Regions from separate parts of the Streptomyces sp. NPDC002790 genome, predicted to be linked through region 4. Evidence: riboswitches for the same ligand, from Rfam matches in the RefSeq annotation. Region 4 holds a riboswitch; each other region holds the start of a gene.
The links. A riboswitch is a leader RNA that binds a small molecule or an ion and turns the genes downstream of it on or off. The one in region 4 is predicted to bind cobalamin.

Region 1 (3,200 bases), on a different contig from region 4:
GCGGGCTACCGGGTGGGACCCGACTACGTAGAGGCGCACCACGTCTACGTAGCCGTGGATTCGGCCGACGAGCGCGTGCTCGGCTTCTACGCGCTGCTCACCGAGCCGCCGGAGCTGGACCTGATGTTCGTCGCGGACGAGGCGCAGGGCCGGGGCATCGGGCGGCTGCTCGTCGACCACATGCGGGCCCAGGCGCTGGCCGCGGGCCTCGACCACGTCCGCGTCGTCGCGCACCCGCCCGCCGAGGGTTTCTACCGCTCCATGGGCGCACACCGCACCGGCACGGTGCCCGCGCGCCCGCCGGCCGTCGCCTGGGACCGACCCGAACTCGAATTCGCCATTCCTCCGGCCGTCTGAGGTCTTCCGCCCTTGCCCGGTACAGCGCACACTCGTGGGCGTCGGAATGCGGCAAGGAGGCCACATTGGGCAGCAGTCAGGCACGCGCCGAGGCGTTCGACGTGATCGTGGAGATCCCGCAGGGGTCCCGGAACAAATACGAGATGGACCACGATCTCGGCCGGATCCGGCTCGACCGGATGCTGTTCACGTCGACGCAGTACCCCGCGGACTACGGCTACATCGAGGGCACGCTCGGCGGCGACGGCGACCCGCTGGACGCACTCGTCCTGACGGGCGACGCGACGTTCCCCGGCTGCGTCATCGAGTGCCGGGCGATCGGCATGTTCGTGATGAGCGACGAGAAGGGCCCGGACGAGAAGGTGCTGTGCGTGCCCGCGCACGATCCACGGCACGGCGCGACCCGGGACATCGAGGACATCCCCGAGTTCGACCGCCTGGAGATCACCCACTTCTTCGAGGTCTACAAGGACCTGGAACCCGGCAAATCGGTCGACGGCTCCCACTGGGAGGGCCGGGAGAAGGCCTACGAGGAGATCGACCGGGCCCGTCAGCGCGCTTCAGGGTAGGTAGGGCCTGTATTGGGTTCTGGTCTGGATCAGGGAGCGGGGGCTGGCGCCTTCGGATCCAAGGCGGAGGAGGGAGGCGACGCGGAGCGTCGTCGACCGACGACAACACCGGAGACGGAGGCGCCAGCCCCCGCGAGCCCAGAGTAGAACCCAATACAGGCCCCTAGTAGGGTGGCCGGGCCGTGGTGCTCGGGAAGACCGGTGACGGCCCCCAAGGGGCCCATTCCGGAGCGGCCCTCGCCACTGTGATCGGGTTTCGGACAGCGCCGTCCGGAGCGCGCCGTTCCACCCTGTACGCCACTGGCGGCCGTCGGCCACTGGGAAGGCCGGAGCGGCGGGCACGCCCGTAAGCCAGGAGACCGGCCGCGGCATCTCACGAAGTCATTCCACGAGGTGCTGGAGCGTGATCGACGCATGACCCTGCCCGGGAACTCCCCGAACCCTGCCCTGAATTCCCCCTCCCCTGCCTTCCGTTGGCGCCGCGAGGACACGCTGCGCACGGCCGGCCTGATCGCGGTGATCGCCGCGCTGCACGTCGTCGCGTTCGGCGTGCTGTTCCTGCTCGTCGTCCCCGAGCACTACGAAGTGGGCAACAAGGCCTTCGGTATCGGCCTCGGCATCACGGCGTACACGCTCGGCATGCGGCACGCCTTCGACGCCGACCACATCGCGGCCATCGACAACACCACCCGCAAGCTGATGGCGGACGGCAAGCGGCCCGTCTCGGTCGGCTTCTGGTTCGCGCTCGGCCACTCCAGCGTGGTGGTCGCGATGGCGGCGCTGGTCGCGGGCGGCGCTGCGCTCGCCGGCACCCTGCTGAACGACAACTCGGGCACCCACCAGGTACTCGGCGTCGTCGGCACGACCGTGTCCGGTACGTTCCTGTACCTCATCGCGGCGCTCAACCTCGTTGCCCTGATGGGCATTTTGAAGGTCTTCAAGGCGATGCGCGCGGGCTCGTACGACGAGCGGAAGCTCGAGGAGCACCTGGACTCCCGCGGTTTCATGAACCGGATCCTCGGCCGCTTCACCAAGTCCATCACCCGGCCGGGACAGATGTTCCCGCTCGGCTTCCTCTTCGGTCTCGGCTTCGACACCGCGACCGAGGTGACGCTGATGGTGATGGCCGGCAGCGGCGCGGCGGCGGGCCTGCCGTGGTACGCGATCCTGTGCCTGCCGCTACTGTTCGCCGCGGGCATGAGCCTGTTCGACACGCTCGACGGCACGTTCATGAACTTCGCCTACCAGTGGGCGTTCTCCAACCCTGTGCGCAAGGTGTTCTACAACCTCACCATCACCGGCTTGTCGATCGCGGTGGCGTTCTTCATCGGCACGATCGAACTCGTCGGCGTCCTGCACGACAAGCTCGACCTGAGTGACGCCGTCACCGGGTGGATCGCCGGTCTCGACCTCGACAACGTCGGGTACGTGATCGTGGGCCTGTTCGTGGTCGTGTGGGTCGCGGCGATCGCCTACTGGCGCCTGGCGAGGGTCGAGCAGCGGTGGTCGGCGAGGATGGCCGACGGCACGTAATTCGGTTGCCGGGGCGCGCGCGGTCCACTGCTGCACTGATCGCAGCGGCATTCCCGCGCGCCCCTACCGTGAGGACCGATCCATGCGCACGACAGACATGTTCCTTCAGAAGGCCCCTGCCCTCTCCCCCATGGACATGACTGTCAGTGCACACTCTGAATCTGGGCATTCTCGCGCACGTCGACGCCGGTAAGACCAGCCTGACCGAGCGCCTCCTGCACACGGCCGGGGTGATCGACGAGCTCGGCCGCGTCGACGACGGAAGCACCCGCACCGACTCCCTCGACCTGGAGCGCCGGCGCGGCATCACCATCAAGTCGGCCGTGGTGTCGTTCCCGGTGGCCGGCACGAACGTCAACCTCGTGGACACGCCTGGCCACCATCGGTCTGCGGGTCGACCCGGCGCCGATCGGCTCGGGCGTCGCGTTTCGGCTCGGCATCGAACTCGGCTCCCTCCCCCTGGCCTTCATCAAGGCCATCGAGGAGGCCGTGCACAGGACGCTGCGCCAGGGAATGCTCTGCTGGCAGGTCACCGACTGCACGGTGACGCTGACGCACTCCGGATACGCGCCGCGACAGAGCCACGCGCACGCCGTCTTCGACAAGTCGATGTCGAGCACGGCGGGCGACTTCCGCGGGCTGACCCCGCTGGTCCTGATGAGCGCACTCACGCGCGCGGGCACGGCGGTGTGCGAACCGATGCACCACTTCCGCCTGGACATCCCGGCCGACCTGTACGGA
Region 2 (3,200 bases), on a different contig from region 4:
TCGGCGCTCACCGGTCATCAGACCCTTCGCCCAGTGGGGCCTCGTCGGCGCGCGCTTCAAGGGTGCCGCGCTGGAACGCGCCCAGCCCCCGGCTGGATGCCCGAGGCAGGGACTGTGTGACGCCGTCCGGGTGGGGCATGTCCGCCGGAGCTGCGGGGGTGTTCGGCGACTGGCGGTTGGCGCGTTTGGGCAGACCGTTCGGGGTGCGCTGGGGTGCCACCTCGGAACGGCTCGGTCCCTGGCGAACGGGCGAGGGCGCGACGTGTGCGGCCGGTGCGGGAGCGGAGGTGGGGGTGGGGGTGGGCGCAGCCTTGGGGGTCGCCTCTTCCATGGTCCACAACTCCTCGGGCAGCAGGACGACGGCCCGCACACCGCCGTAGCGGGACACACCGGAGACGTCCACCTTGAAGCCGTACTGACGGGCGATCAGGCCGATCACCGGGAAGCCGAACTTCGGCTGGGTGCCCAGCTGTTGCAGCTGCGGCGGTTCGTCGCCGGACAGCAGGGTGGTGGCACGCTGGCGGTCCTCGTCGCTCATGCTGACGCCGGCGTCGTCGATGACGATGCACAGGTTGCCCTGCACGCGCTGGAACGTGACCTCGATCGGGGCGTCGTGCTGCGAGAAGCTCGCCGCGTTGTCCAGCAGTTCGGCGACGGCCAGTGCGACCGGCGCGACCGCGGTGGCCTTGAGGGCCAAACCGGGCTGCTGCATGATCGACACGCGCTGGAAGTTGCGGATCTGGCCCTGGGCGCTGCGCGCCACGTCGTACACGCTGGCCGGCCGGTTGCGGCGGCCCAGCGGCGCCCCGCACATCACCGCGATGCCCTGGGCCTTGCGCGCCATCTGAGCGTTGGCGTGGTGCACGTCCAGGAGGTCATTGAGGACTTCGTGGCCGCCGTACTTGCGCTGCACGCTGTCCAGCAGCGCGGTCTGCTCGGCCGCCAGGCTCTGCAGGAAGCTGGCCGCCCCCTTGAGGACCGACTTCGTGCTGTCCTCCGCGGCCGCCCGCGCCTCGGCGATGACGCCGTCCCGCTCCGCGCGGGACCTCTTCAGTTCGGACTGGTGGGCCGCGATCTGCGCGGTGGCCTGGTCCAGTCGTTGTTGCTGTTCCTCTGCGTCCTGACGTCTCTTGTCGGTCAGCGCTCGGGTACGGGCTATGAGTGCAACGCTTGCGACGATGGATATCAGCGCAATCGCACCCAGGCACCACACAAGTGCGTGTGTCATGGACGCCTCTCTTGGCACGGGCAGATAGATCGGCGACCCGTACCCCCGCTCTCCCCCCGCGGCAGTGTCAAGTCGGCGCGCGGGGTGAGTTGATCAAGATCGCCGCGGGGATGCTACCAGGGCCGCTGCGGCTCAACCGCCTTGCCTCATAGCCCCGTTGAAGCGAAACGGACTATTCGCGTCCGCGGCGGCATGGTTTCCGCCACAGCGATGATCGATAATCGGCCATCCCCTGGTCGGACTCCGTTGGTCGGGTACGGATGTGGCCGGGTTCCCGGCTCACACACGTGATGCGCGTCATGCGGGGAACACCCCGGCCGGAGCCTGGCCGCCCTTCCCGGCTTGCTAGGCTGCGCCTGCCTCCCGCGGGGGAAGCCGGTGCGAATCCGGCGCTGACCCGCAACGGTGTGCGTGGCCTGCCTGGCCATGCGAGTCCGATCACCCGCGGCAGGTGCGTGACCCGTCGACCGCTCGCCGTGGACTGCGAGCAGGGACAGCCAGAAACCCTGCGGGTCCTGCTGGCGCCCTGCACCTTCCTCCGGTGGCGCCAACCCGGAGGATGTTCGCCCGTGTTGCTCCGCACCGCCGCTCCCGCTGCCCCCACCGATGTCTCGCGTGGGCGCATACCGGCTGTCCCGCTGGCGGTCGCTCTCGTGCTCGTCCTGGCCGTCTCGTTGGCGTGCGGGGTCGGGCTCGGCGCGGCCGGCATGAGCTGGGCACAGGTGCTGCGCCTCATGTGGGCGGGGCTCAGTGGCGGGAGTCTCGGCGCCGACGACGCGGGGGCCTACACCATCGTGTGGGAGATCCGGTTCCCGCGCGTCGTGCTCGCCGCCGTCGTCGGCGCGGGGCTCGCCGCGGTCGGCGTCGCGGTGCAGGCGCTGGTGCGCAACGCCCTCGCTGACCCCTTCGTACTCGGCATCTCTTCGGGCGCCGCCGTCGGCGCCAACGCCGTCATCCTCTTCGGAGCACTGGCCGGACTCGGCGTCTGGGCGCTCTCCTTCTCGGCCTTCGTGTCGGCACTCGCCGCAACCGTCGTGGTCTACCTGGTGGCCCGCTCCCCGCTCGGACTCAGCCCGCTGCGCCTCGTGTTGACCGGTACGGCGCTCGCCTACGGGTTCCAGGCCGTCACCACCGTCATGGTCTTCGGCGCCGAGCGGGGCGAGGCCGCGCGCGCGGCGATGATGTGGCTGCTCGGCAGTCTGGGCGGTGCGACGTGGCCGAAGGTCCCGCTGGCCGCCGCGACGGTCGTGGTCGGCTGGCTGTGGCTGCGACTCCGGGCGGGCTCGCTGGACGCGCTCTCGATGGGCGACGAGACGGCGGCCGCCCTGGGCGTGCCACCGGACCGGTTGCGGCGCGAACTGTTCGTCGTGACCGCCGCCGTGACGGGCACGGTCGTCGCCGTGAGCGGGGCGATCGGCTTCGTCGGGCTGATGGTTCCGCACCTCGTGCGGATGCTCGTGGGCGCCTCGCACGCGCGCGTGCTCGCGATCGCGCCGCTCGCCGGGGCGGTCCTGCTCGTGTGGGCCGACGTGCTGTCACGGGTGCTGCTCGCACCGACCGAACTCCCGGTGGGTGTGGTCACGGCTGCCCTTGGTGTCCCCGCGTTCCTCCTGCTCATGCGGCGCGGTGGCCATGCGCTGACGGGCCGTTGAGTCCGCCCGTCCCTCGGCCCCGCCCCGTATCCGTACACGTACACGTACACGTACCGAAGCTTGTTCTTGAGGAGGAGTCATGCGGCTCGACGTCGAAGGTGTGTCGGTCGAGGCGGCGGGGGCGCGGATCGTCGACGAGGTCACCCTCGGCGCGGCGGCCGGCACCTTCGTGGGTCTCGTCGGCCCCAATGGCAGCGGCAAGTCGACGCTGCTGCGGTGCGTCTATCGGGCGCGGCGGCCGGACGCGGGAGTCGTCACGGTCGAGAGCGAGGACGTGCACGGCATGACACCCCGGGCCGCGGCGCGTCTGATCGCCGCGC
Region 3 (3,200 bases), on a different contig from region 4:
CCCCGAAGGGACACCCGAAGCCCGTCCTCCTCGTCGATGCCGAGGCCGTGCTGGAACGGCAGCACCCCGTAAGTGTCCCGCCCCGTAAGGGACTTGAGCATGTCGAGACCGGGCTCCAACAAGCTCACGTCACCCCGGAACTTGTTCACCAGATACCCGGCAAGAAGCTCCTGGTCCTCGGGAGCCAGCAGCGCGGTCGTCCCGAAGAACGAGGCGAAGACCCCACCCCGATCGATGTCGCCGACCACAAGCACCGGAAGCCGCGCGGCCCGCGCAAGCCCCATGTTCACGATGTCCGTCCGCCGCAGATTGATCTCCGCGGGCGAGCCCGCGCCCTCACAGATCACGGCGTCATGCGTGGCCCGCAGCTCCTCCAGACACCCGACCACGGTGTCGAGCAGCGCCGCCTGACGCCCCCCGTGATACCCCCGGGCACTCAACTCGCCGACAGGCTTGCCCATGAGCACGACCTGACTACTGCGATCGCTCCCCGGCTTGAGCAGCACCGGATTCATCAGCGCGCTCGGCTCCGCCCGCGCGGCCTGCGCCTGCATGGCCTGCGCCCGCCCGATCTCGGCACCCTCCCTGGTCACGAACGAGTTCAGGGACATGTTCTGCCCCTTGAACGGCGCGACCTTCACGCCCTGCCGCACCAGCCACCGGCAGATCCCGGCGGTGACGACACTCTTCCCGGCGTCGGAGGTCGTCCCGGCGACGAGCAGCCCGCCGCCTCGTCGAACACCGTCTCCACGCCCGCTCATCGCCGCACCCGCGCCCGTACCAGTCGCGCACCCACACAGACTCCCAACGCCAACAGAGACACCCGCCGTGACAGCCGCACGGCCCGATCCACATCACGTACCTCGACCGCACGCCCCGGCGCGTTCAGCACCGGCCGGTGCTCGACCCGCCCGCCGTACGCCAGGGTCCCGCCGAGCCGCACCCCGAGCGCGCCCGCGAAGGAGGACTCGACGACACCGGCGTTCGGGCTCGGATGCCGCCCGGCGTCCGCCCGCCACGCGTCCAGCGCCTCCCGGGGCCTGCCACCGGCGAGGACGGCGAGGACACCGGTCAGCCGGGCCCCCGGCCAGCCCGCCACGTCGTCGAGGCGGGCCGAGGCCCAGCCGAACCGCCGGTACTTCGCGGACTTGTGCCCGACCATCGCGTCGAGCGTGTTCACGGCGCGGAAGGCGACCAGGCCCGGCACTCCGCCGAGCGCGCCCCACACGAGCGCGCCCACGACCGCGTCGGAGGTGTTCTCGGCGACGGACTCGACGACACCGCGCGCGATCCCGTCGGCGTCGAGCCCCTGCGGATCACGGCCGCACAGCCGGGGCAGCAGCTCCCGCGCCAGCTCCACGTCTCCGGCATCGAGCGCGGACCCCACGCCGCGGGCCTCGCGGCCCAGCGAGGTGCCGCCGACGACGGCCCAGGTGGCGGCGGCCGTCAACGCGAGGGACGCGGCGGGGGAGCGGCGTACGACACGGGTCGCGGCGGCGGCGAGAGCGACGGCGCCTCCGGCACACACCACGGTGTGCAGGGCGCCCGCGCCACGGTGGTCACGCCACAGCCCGCGCTCGACGGCCCCGGCGGCGCGCCCGAATCCGGCGACGGGATGCCCACGGCGCGGATCGCCAAGAAGAAGGTCGGCGAAGATCCCGGCGGCGGCACCGCACGCATACACGCGCTCGCGCCGCCAGTTGCCGCGTGGGGCAAGCATGGCGGTAGGTGTCCTCACTCAGGGTGTCCACGCCCTGGTTCGACGAGACCGGCAGCGAGAGTTCCTGGCTCGCCCCTTCGAAGGAGGGGGCTCACAGTGGCGGGACCGCGCCGGATTCGCACCGGCTTCCTCAACTGCTGCCGTATATGGCGGGGGAAGTCCACCACGCTGCGAGTTGGCACGTCAACTTGCTGTTGAGGCGTACGCACGAAGGCGGGGCACGGGACGCCGAACGCCCCGCACCCCGCCCCCGAAGGGCCCTGATGTCGCCTCAGGCCACGATCAGATAGATCCCGTAGGCCACGGCCGCCGCGCACAGCGCGAAGCAGGCATACGCCCCTGATGTCGCGACCGCGGCCGAGCCACCGTCACGCGCCGCCGACTCCCGCTTGGAGAGGCCCACGATGCCGAGGGTGAACAGGCCGACGAGGGCCACGGTGACCACGAGAGAGACGCCGAACACGGAGCCGAGGGCCGCCCAGTCGATCTTCATTCCTGCCTGCTTCCTTCTGAGCTACAGCGCTGACTACAGCGTGGCGCCGGCGGGGCGCGCGGGATCGTTCACCGCTCCGGCCTTCGGCCGGTCGGTGATCTTCGCCTCGGACTCGGCCGACTCGACCGTGCCCGCGGGCGGCGGCGTGACCGAGGCGATCGCGGCGGTGACGACGCCCGGGGCTTCCTGCGCCTCCTGCGCTTCCTGCACGGGGGCGGCGTGCGGCTCGTCCGCCGTGACGTTGGTGTGGTCGACGGAGTTGCGACGCGAGAGCTTCCAAATGATCGCCGAGCCGGTCACGAGCAGCGCCGCGGTGAGGCCGATGCCCCACGCGCCCTGCTTGGTCAGGAACTCGGCGCCCGCGCCCACCAGGCCGGCGGCCGGCAGGGTCAGGCCCCACGCGATGAACATCCGGGTGGCGGTCGACCAGCGGACGACGCCGCCCTTGCGGCCGAGGCCCGCGCCCATCACACCGCCGGAGCAGACCTGCGTGGTGGAGAGCGAGAAACCCAGGTGCGAGGAGGCGAGGATCGCGGTCGCCGCACTGGTCTGCGCCGCGAAGCCCTGCTGCGGCGCGAGTTCGGTGAGGCCCTTGCCCATGGTGCGGATGATGCGCCAGCCGCCCAGGTACGTACCGAGGGCGATGGCCATACCGGCCGAGACGATGACCCACAGCGGCGGGTCGGCGTCGTGCCCGATGACGCCGCCGGTGATCAGCGCGAGGGTGATGATGCCCATCGTCTTCTGCGCGTCGTTCGTGCCGTGCGCGAGCGATACGAGCCCGGCGGAGGCGATCTGCCCGGCGCGGTACCCCTTCGCGGTCGCCTTCTGGTCCGTCTTCTTACTGATGCGGTACGTCAGGCGGGTGGCCAGCAACGAGGCGATACCGGCGACGAGCGGCGCGGCCACCGCGGGCAGCAGCACCTTGGTGACGACGGTCCCGCCGTTCACCGACGACCAGCCCATCGACATGACAGCGGCGCCGAT
Region 4 (3,200 bases):
AGCCGCAACGTGATCCGTCGCAACACCACGATCCTGCCGCTGTACTCGCTGATGCTGGGCCTGCTCGCGCTGCTCGGGTTCATGGCGATCGCGGCCGGAATCAAGGTGCAGAACGGGCAGTTGGCGATTCCGCAGCTGTTCGAGGACATGTTCCCCGACTGGTTCACGGGCGTCGCGTTCGCGGCCATCGGCATCGGCGCGCTGGTCCCCGCGGCCATCATGTCCATCGCCGCCGCGAACCTGTTCACGCGCAACATCTACAAGGACTTCATCAAGCCGGACGCGACGCCCGCGCAGGAGACCAAGGTCTCCAAGCTGGTCTCGCTGCTCGTGAAGGTCGGCGCGCTCGTCTTCGTCCTGACCATGGACAAGACGGTCGCCATCAACTTCCAGCTGCTCGGCGGCATCTGGATCCTGCAGACCTTCCCGGCCCTGGTCGGCGGCCTGTTCACGCGCTGGTTCCACCGCTGGGCGCTGCTCGCCGGCTGGGCCGTCGGCATGGTCTACGGCACGCTCGCCGCGTGGGGTGTCGCGTCGCCGACGCAGAAGCACTTCGGCGGCTCGTCGGCGGAGATCCCCGGCATCGGCGAGATCGGCTACATCGGCTTCACGGCGTTCGTCCTCAACATCGTCGTCACCGTCGTCCTGACCTTCGTCCTCAAGGCGGTCAACGCCCCGGACGGCGTCGACGAGACGACCGCCGAGGACTACACGGCCGACGCCGGCGACAAGGGCGTCAAGCGCGACCTGCCGACGGTCGGCGCGGGCGCTGGTCACTAAGCACGCCCTTCCGTACGTGTGTCGGGCCCCTCCGCTTCGGAGGGGCCCGACACATTTTCCGGAAAGCGTTGCGGCCACGGCCCGGGGTCGCGTAACCATGGCGTCGTGATCAGAACAGTGCGCCCCGATGAATACGCCGTACTGGGCGAGTTGAGCGCCCGCGCCTACCTGGGCAGCGGCCTCCTCGCGTTCGGCGAGGACGACTGGTACGCCGCAGAACTGCGCGACGTCGAGAAACGCGCCGGTCAGGCCGAAGTGCTCGTCGCCGAGGACCCCGACGGCCGCGTCCTCGGCGGCGTCACCTACGTCCCCACGCACGACCACCCGTACGCGGACCTCGCGCGCCCCTCGGAGGCCGAGTTCCGGATGCTGGCCGTCGACGTGGAGGCGCGCGGGAAGGGCGTCGGCGAGGCGCTCGTGCGGGCCGTGATCGACCGGGCCCGGTCAGCCGGGAAGTCGGCGGTGGTGCTGTGCACGCAGCCGCTCGCCACCGCCTCCCACCGCCTCTACGAGCGCCTCGGCTTCACCCGGATCCCGGACCGCGACTGGTCGCCGATCCCGGAAGTGACGCTGCGGGCGTACGAGTTGAAGCTGGCGGCAGACTGACGGTTCGGTCGGCCGACACAACATATGGGGCTGAAGCGAAAGCCCGACACAACATGTATGCTCACTCTCGCTGTCACCACAGGGGAATCCGGTGCGAATCCGGAACTGTCCCGCAACGGTGTGCGTAGGCGTACAAAAACGCCCGCGTGAGTCCGATGACCTGTCGACGGCACGCCCGAGCCGACCGGCCCGGGCGTCGAAGACGTCCGGGCCTCGCGGAAAGGGCCGGTGGACGAGGGCCCGCCCTGCGCGTGCGCGGCCCGCGCTGCCACCTCCTCCCCGCAGGCCCGCGGGGCCTTTCGGCACACTCGCGTCTGCCCCGCGGCGTCTGGCACGCACGCTCGCGGCGTTGCCGGACAGACCTAGTAGCTCCGCTACGAGGCCCGTCCGGCGCCTTGCGATCGCACGCACCAGACACCGCGGGGCCGCCCTTCGGGCGACGACGCGAGTGTGCCGAAAGGCCCCGCCCGAGCGAGGGAGAGCCTCCACGTGACCATCGCGCCCGCCGAACCGGTCTCAGCCACCCCCCAGGACGGCCCGGGTGCCGCACTCCTGCGCACCCTGACCGAGCTGACCGCCGACCTCCCCGACGCCGACCCCGGCCGGATCGCCGCCGCCGCGCTGCGCGGCCGTTCGGCGCGGGCCGATGAAGCGGAGCTGCGCGATCTCGCCACCGAGGCCGCCGCCGGACTGATCTCCGAGGACCCCGCCTACTCCCGGCTCGCCGCCCGCCTGCTCACCCGCTCCATCGCCGCGGAGGCCGCCTCACAGGGCGTCACGAGCTTCACCGAGTCGGTCGCCGTCGGCCACCGCGAGGGCCTGATCGCGGACCGCACGGCCGCATTCGTACAGGGGCACGCCGCGCGCCTCGACGCGCTCATCGACGTCGCGGGCGACGACCGCTTCGGCTACTTCGGCCTGCGCACCCTGCACAGCCGCTACCTGCTGCGCCACCCGATCACGCGCTCCGTCATCGAGACGCCGCAGCACTTCATGCTGCGCGTGGCCGCGGGCCTCGCCGAGGACGACTCCACCCGCGCGCTCGACGAAGTGGCCGCCCTCTACGGCCTCATGAGCCGCCTCGACTACCTGCCCTCCTCCCCCACCCTCTTCAACTCCGGCACCCGCCACCCCCAGATGTCGAGCTGCTACCTCCTCGACTCCCCGCTCGACGAGCTCGACTCGATCTACGACCGGTACCACCAGGTCGCCCGCCTCTCGAAGCACGCAGGCGGCATCGGCCTCTCGTACTCCCGCATCCGCAGCCGCGGTTCACTGATCCGCGGCACGAACGGGCACTCCAACGGCATCGTCCCGTTCCTGAAGACGCTCGACGCCTCCGTCGCCGCCGTGAACCAGGGCGGCCGCCGCAAGGGCGCCGCCGCGGTCTACCTGGAGACCTGGCACTCCGACGTCGAGGAGTTCCTGGAACTGCGCGACAACACCGGCGAGGACGCGCGCCGCACCCACAACCTCAACCTCGCGCACTGGATCCCGGACGAGTTCATGCGCCGCGTGAACGCGGACCAGCCGTGGTCGCTGTTCTCGCCGGCCGACGTGCCCGAGCTCGTCGACCTGTGGGGCGAGGAGTTCGACGCCGCGTACCGAGACGCCGAAACCCGCGGGCTGGCCCAGAAGACCATCCCCGCCCGGGACCTGTACGGCCGCATGATGCGCACCCTCGCGCAGACCGGCAACGGCTGGCTGACCTTCAAGGACGCCGCCAACCGCACCGCCAACCAGACGGCCGAGCCAGGCCACACGGTCCACTCCTCCAACCTCTGCACGGAGATCCTCGAGGTGACGGACGACGG

Region 1: it holds a riboswitch for cobalamin, as region 4 does, so the genes downstream of both, nicT (Nickel transporter NicT) here and ABT004_RS20955 (ribonucleoside-diphosphate reductase subunit alpha) in region 4, are expected to answer to the same signal.
Region 2: it holds a riboswitch for cobalamin, as region 4 does, so the genes downstream of both, ABT004_RS04035 (FecCD family ABC transporter permease) here and ABT004_RS20955 (ribonucleoside-diphosphate reductase subunit alpha) in region 4, are expected to answer to the same signal.
Region 3: it holds a riboswitch for cobalamin, as region 4 does, so the genes downstream of both, ABT004_RS15940 (cobalamin biosynthesis protein) here and ABT004_RS20955 (ribonucleoside-diphosphate reductase subunit alpha) in region 4, are expected to answer to the same signal.

Annotation. Positions count from the first base shown of each region.
Region 1 is NZ_JBEOVM010000001.1:170,535-173,734, forward strand. Features, by position in the region: gene ABT004_RS00780 (GNAT family N-acetyltransferase) at 1-357, shown strand, start outside; gene ABT004_RS00785 (inorganic diphosphatase) at 423-926, shown strand; cobalamin riboswitch at 1,093-1,308, shown strand; gene nicT (Nickel transporter NicT) at 1,341-2,459, shown strand; partial or broken gene ABT004_RS00795 (GTP-binding protein) at 2,606-2,839, shown strand; partial or broken gene ABT004_RS00800 (GTP-binding protein) at 2,832-3,200, shown strand, end outside.
Region 2 is NZ_JBEOVM010000004.1:95,400-98,599, reverse strand. Features, by position in the region: gene ABT004_RS04040 (ATP-binding protein) at 8-1,228, opposite strand; cobalamin riboswitch at 1,571-1,692, shown strand; gene ABT004_RS04035 (FecCD family ABC transporter permease) at 1,801-2,880, shown strand; gene ABT004_RS04030 (ABC transporter ATP-binding protein) at 2,960-3,200, shown strand, end outside.
Region 3 is NZ_JBEOVM010000028.1:64,354-67,553, reverse strand. Features, by position in the region: gene ABT004_RS15945 (cobyric acid synthase) at 1-761, opposite strand, end outside; gene ABT004_RS15940 (cobalamin biosynthesis protein) at 758-1,720, opposite strand; cobalamin riboswitch at 1,759-1,906, opposite strand; gene ABT004_RS15935 (hypothetical protein) at 1,992-2,213, opposite strand; gene ABT004_RS15930 (inorganic phosphate transporter) at 2,247-3,200, opposite strand, start outside.
Region 4 is NZ_JBEOVM010000046.1:14,791-17,990, forward strand. Features, by position in the region: gene mctP (monocarboxylate uptake permease MctP) at 1-780, shown strand, start outside; gene ABT004_RS20950 (GNAT family N-acetyltransferase) at 886-1,386, shown strand; cobalamin riboswitch at 1,438-1,568, shown strand; gene ABT004_RS20955 (ribonucleoside-diphosphate reductase subunit alpha) at 1,876-3,200, shown strand, end outside.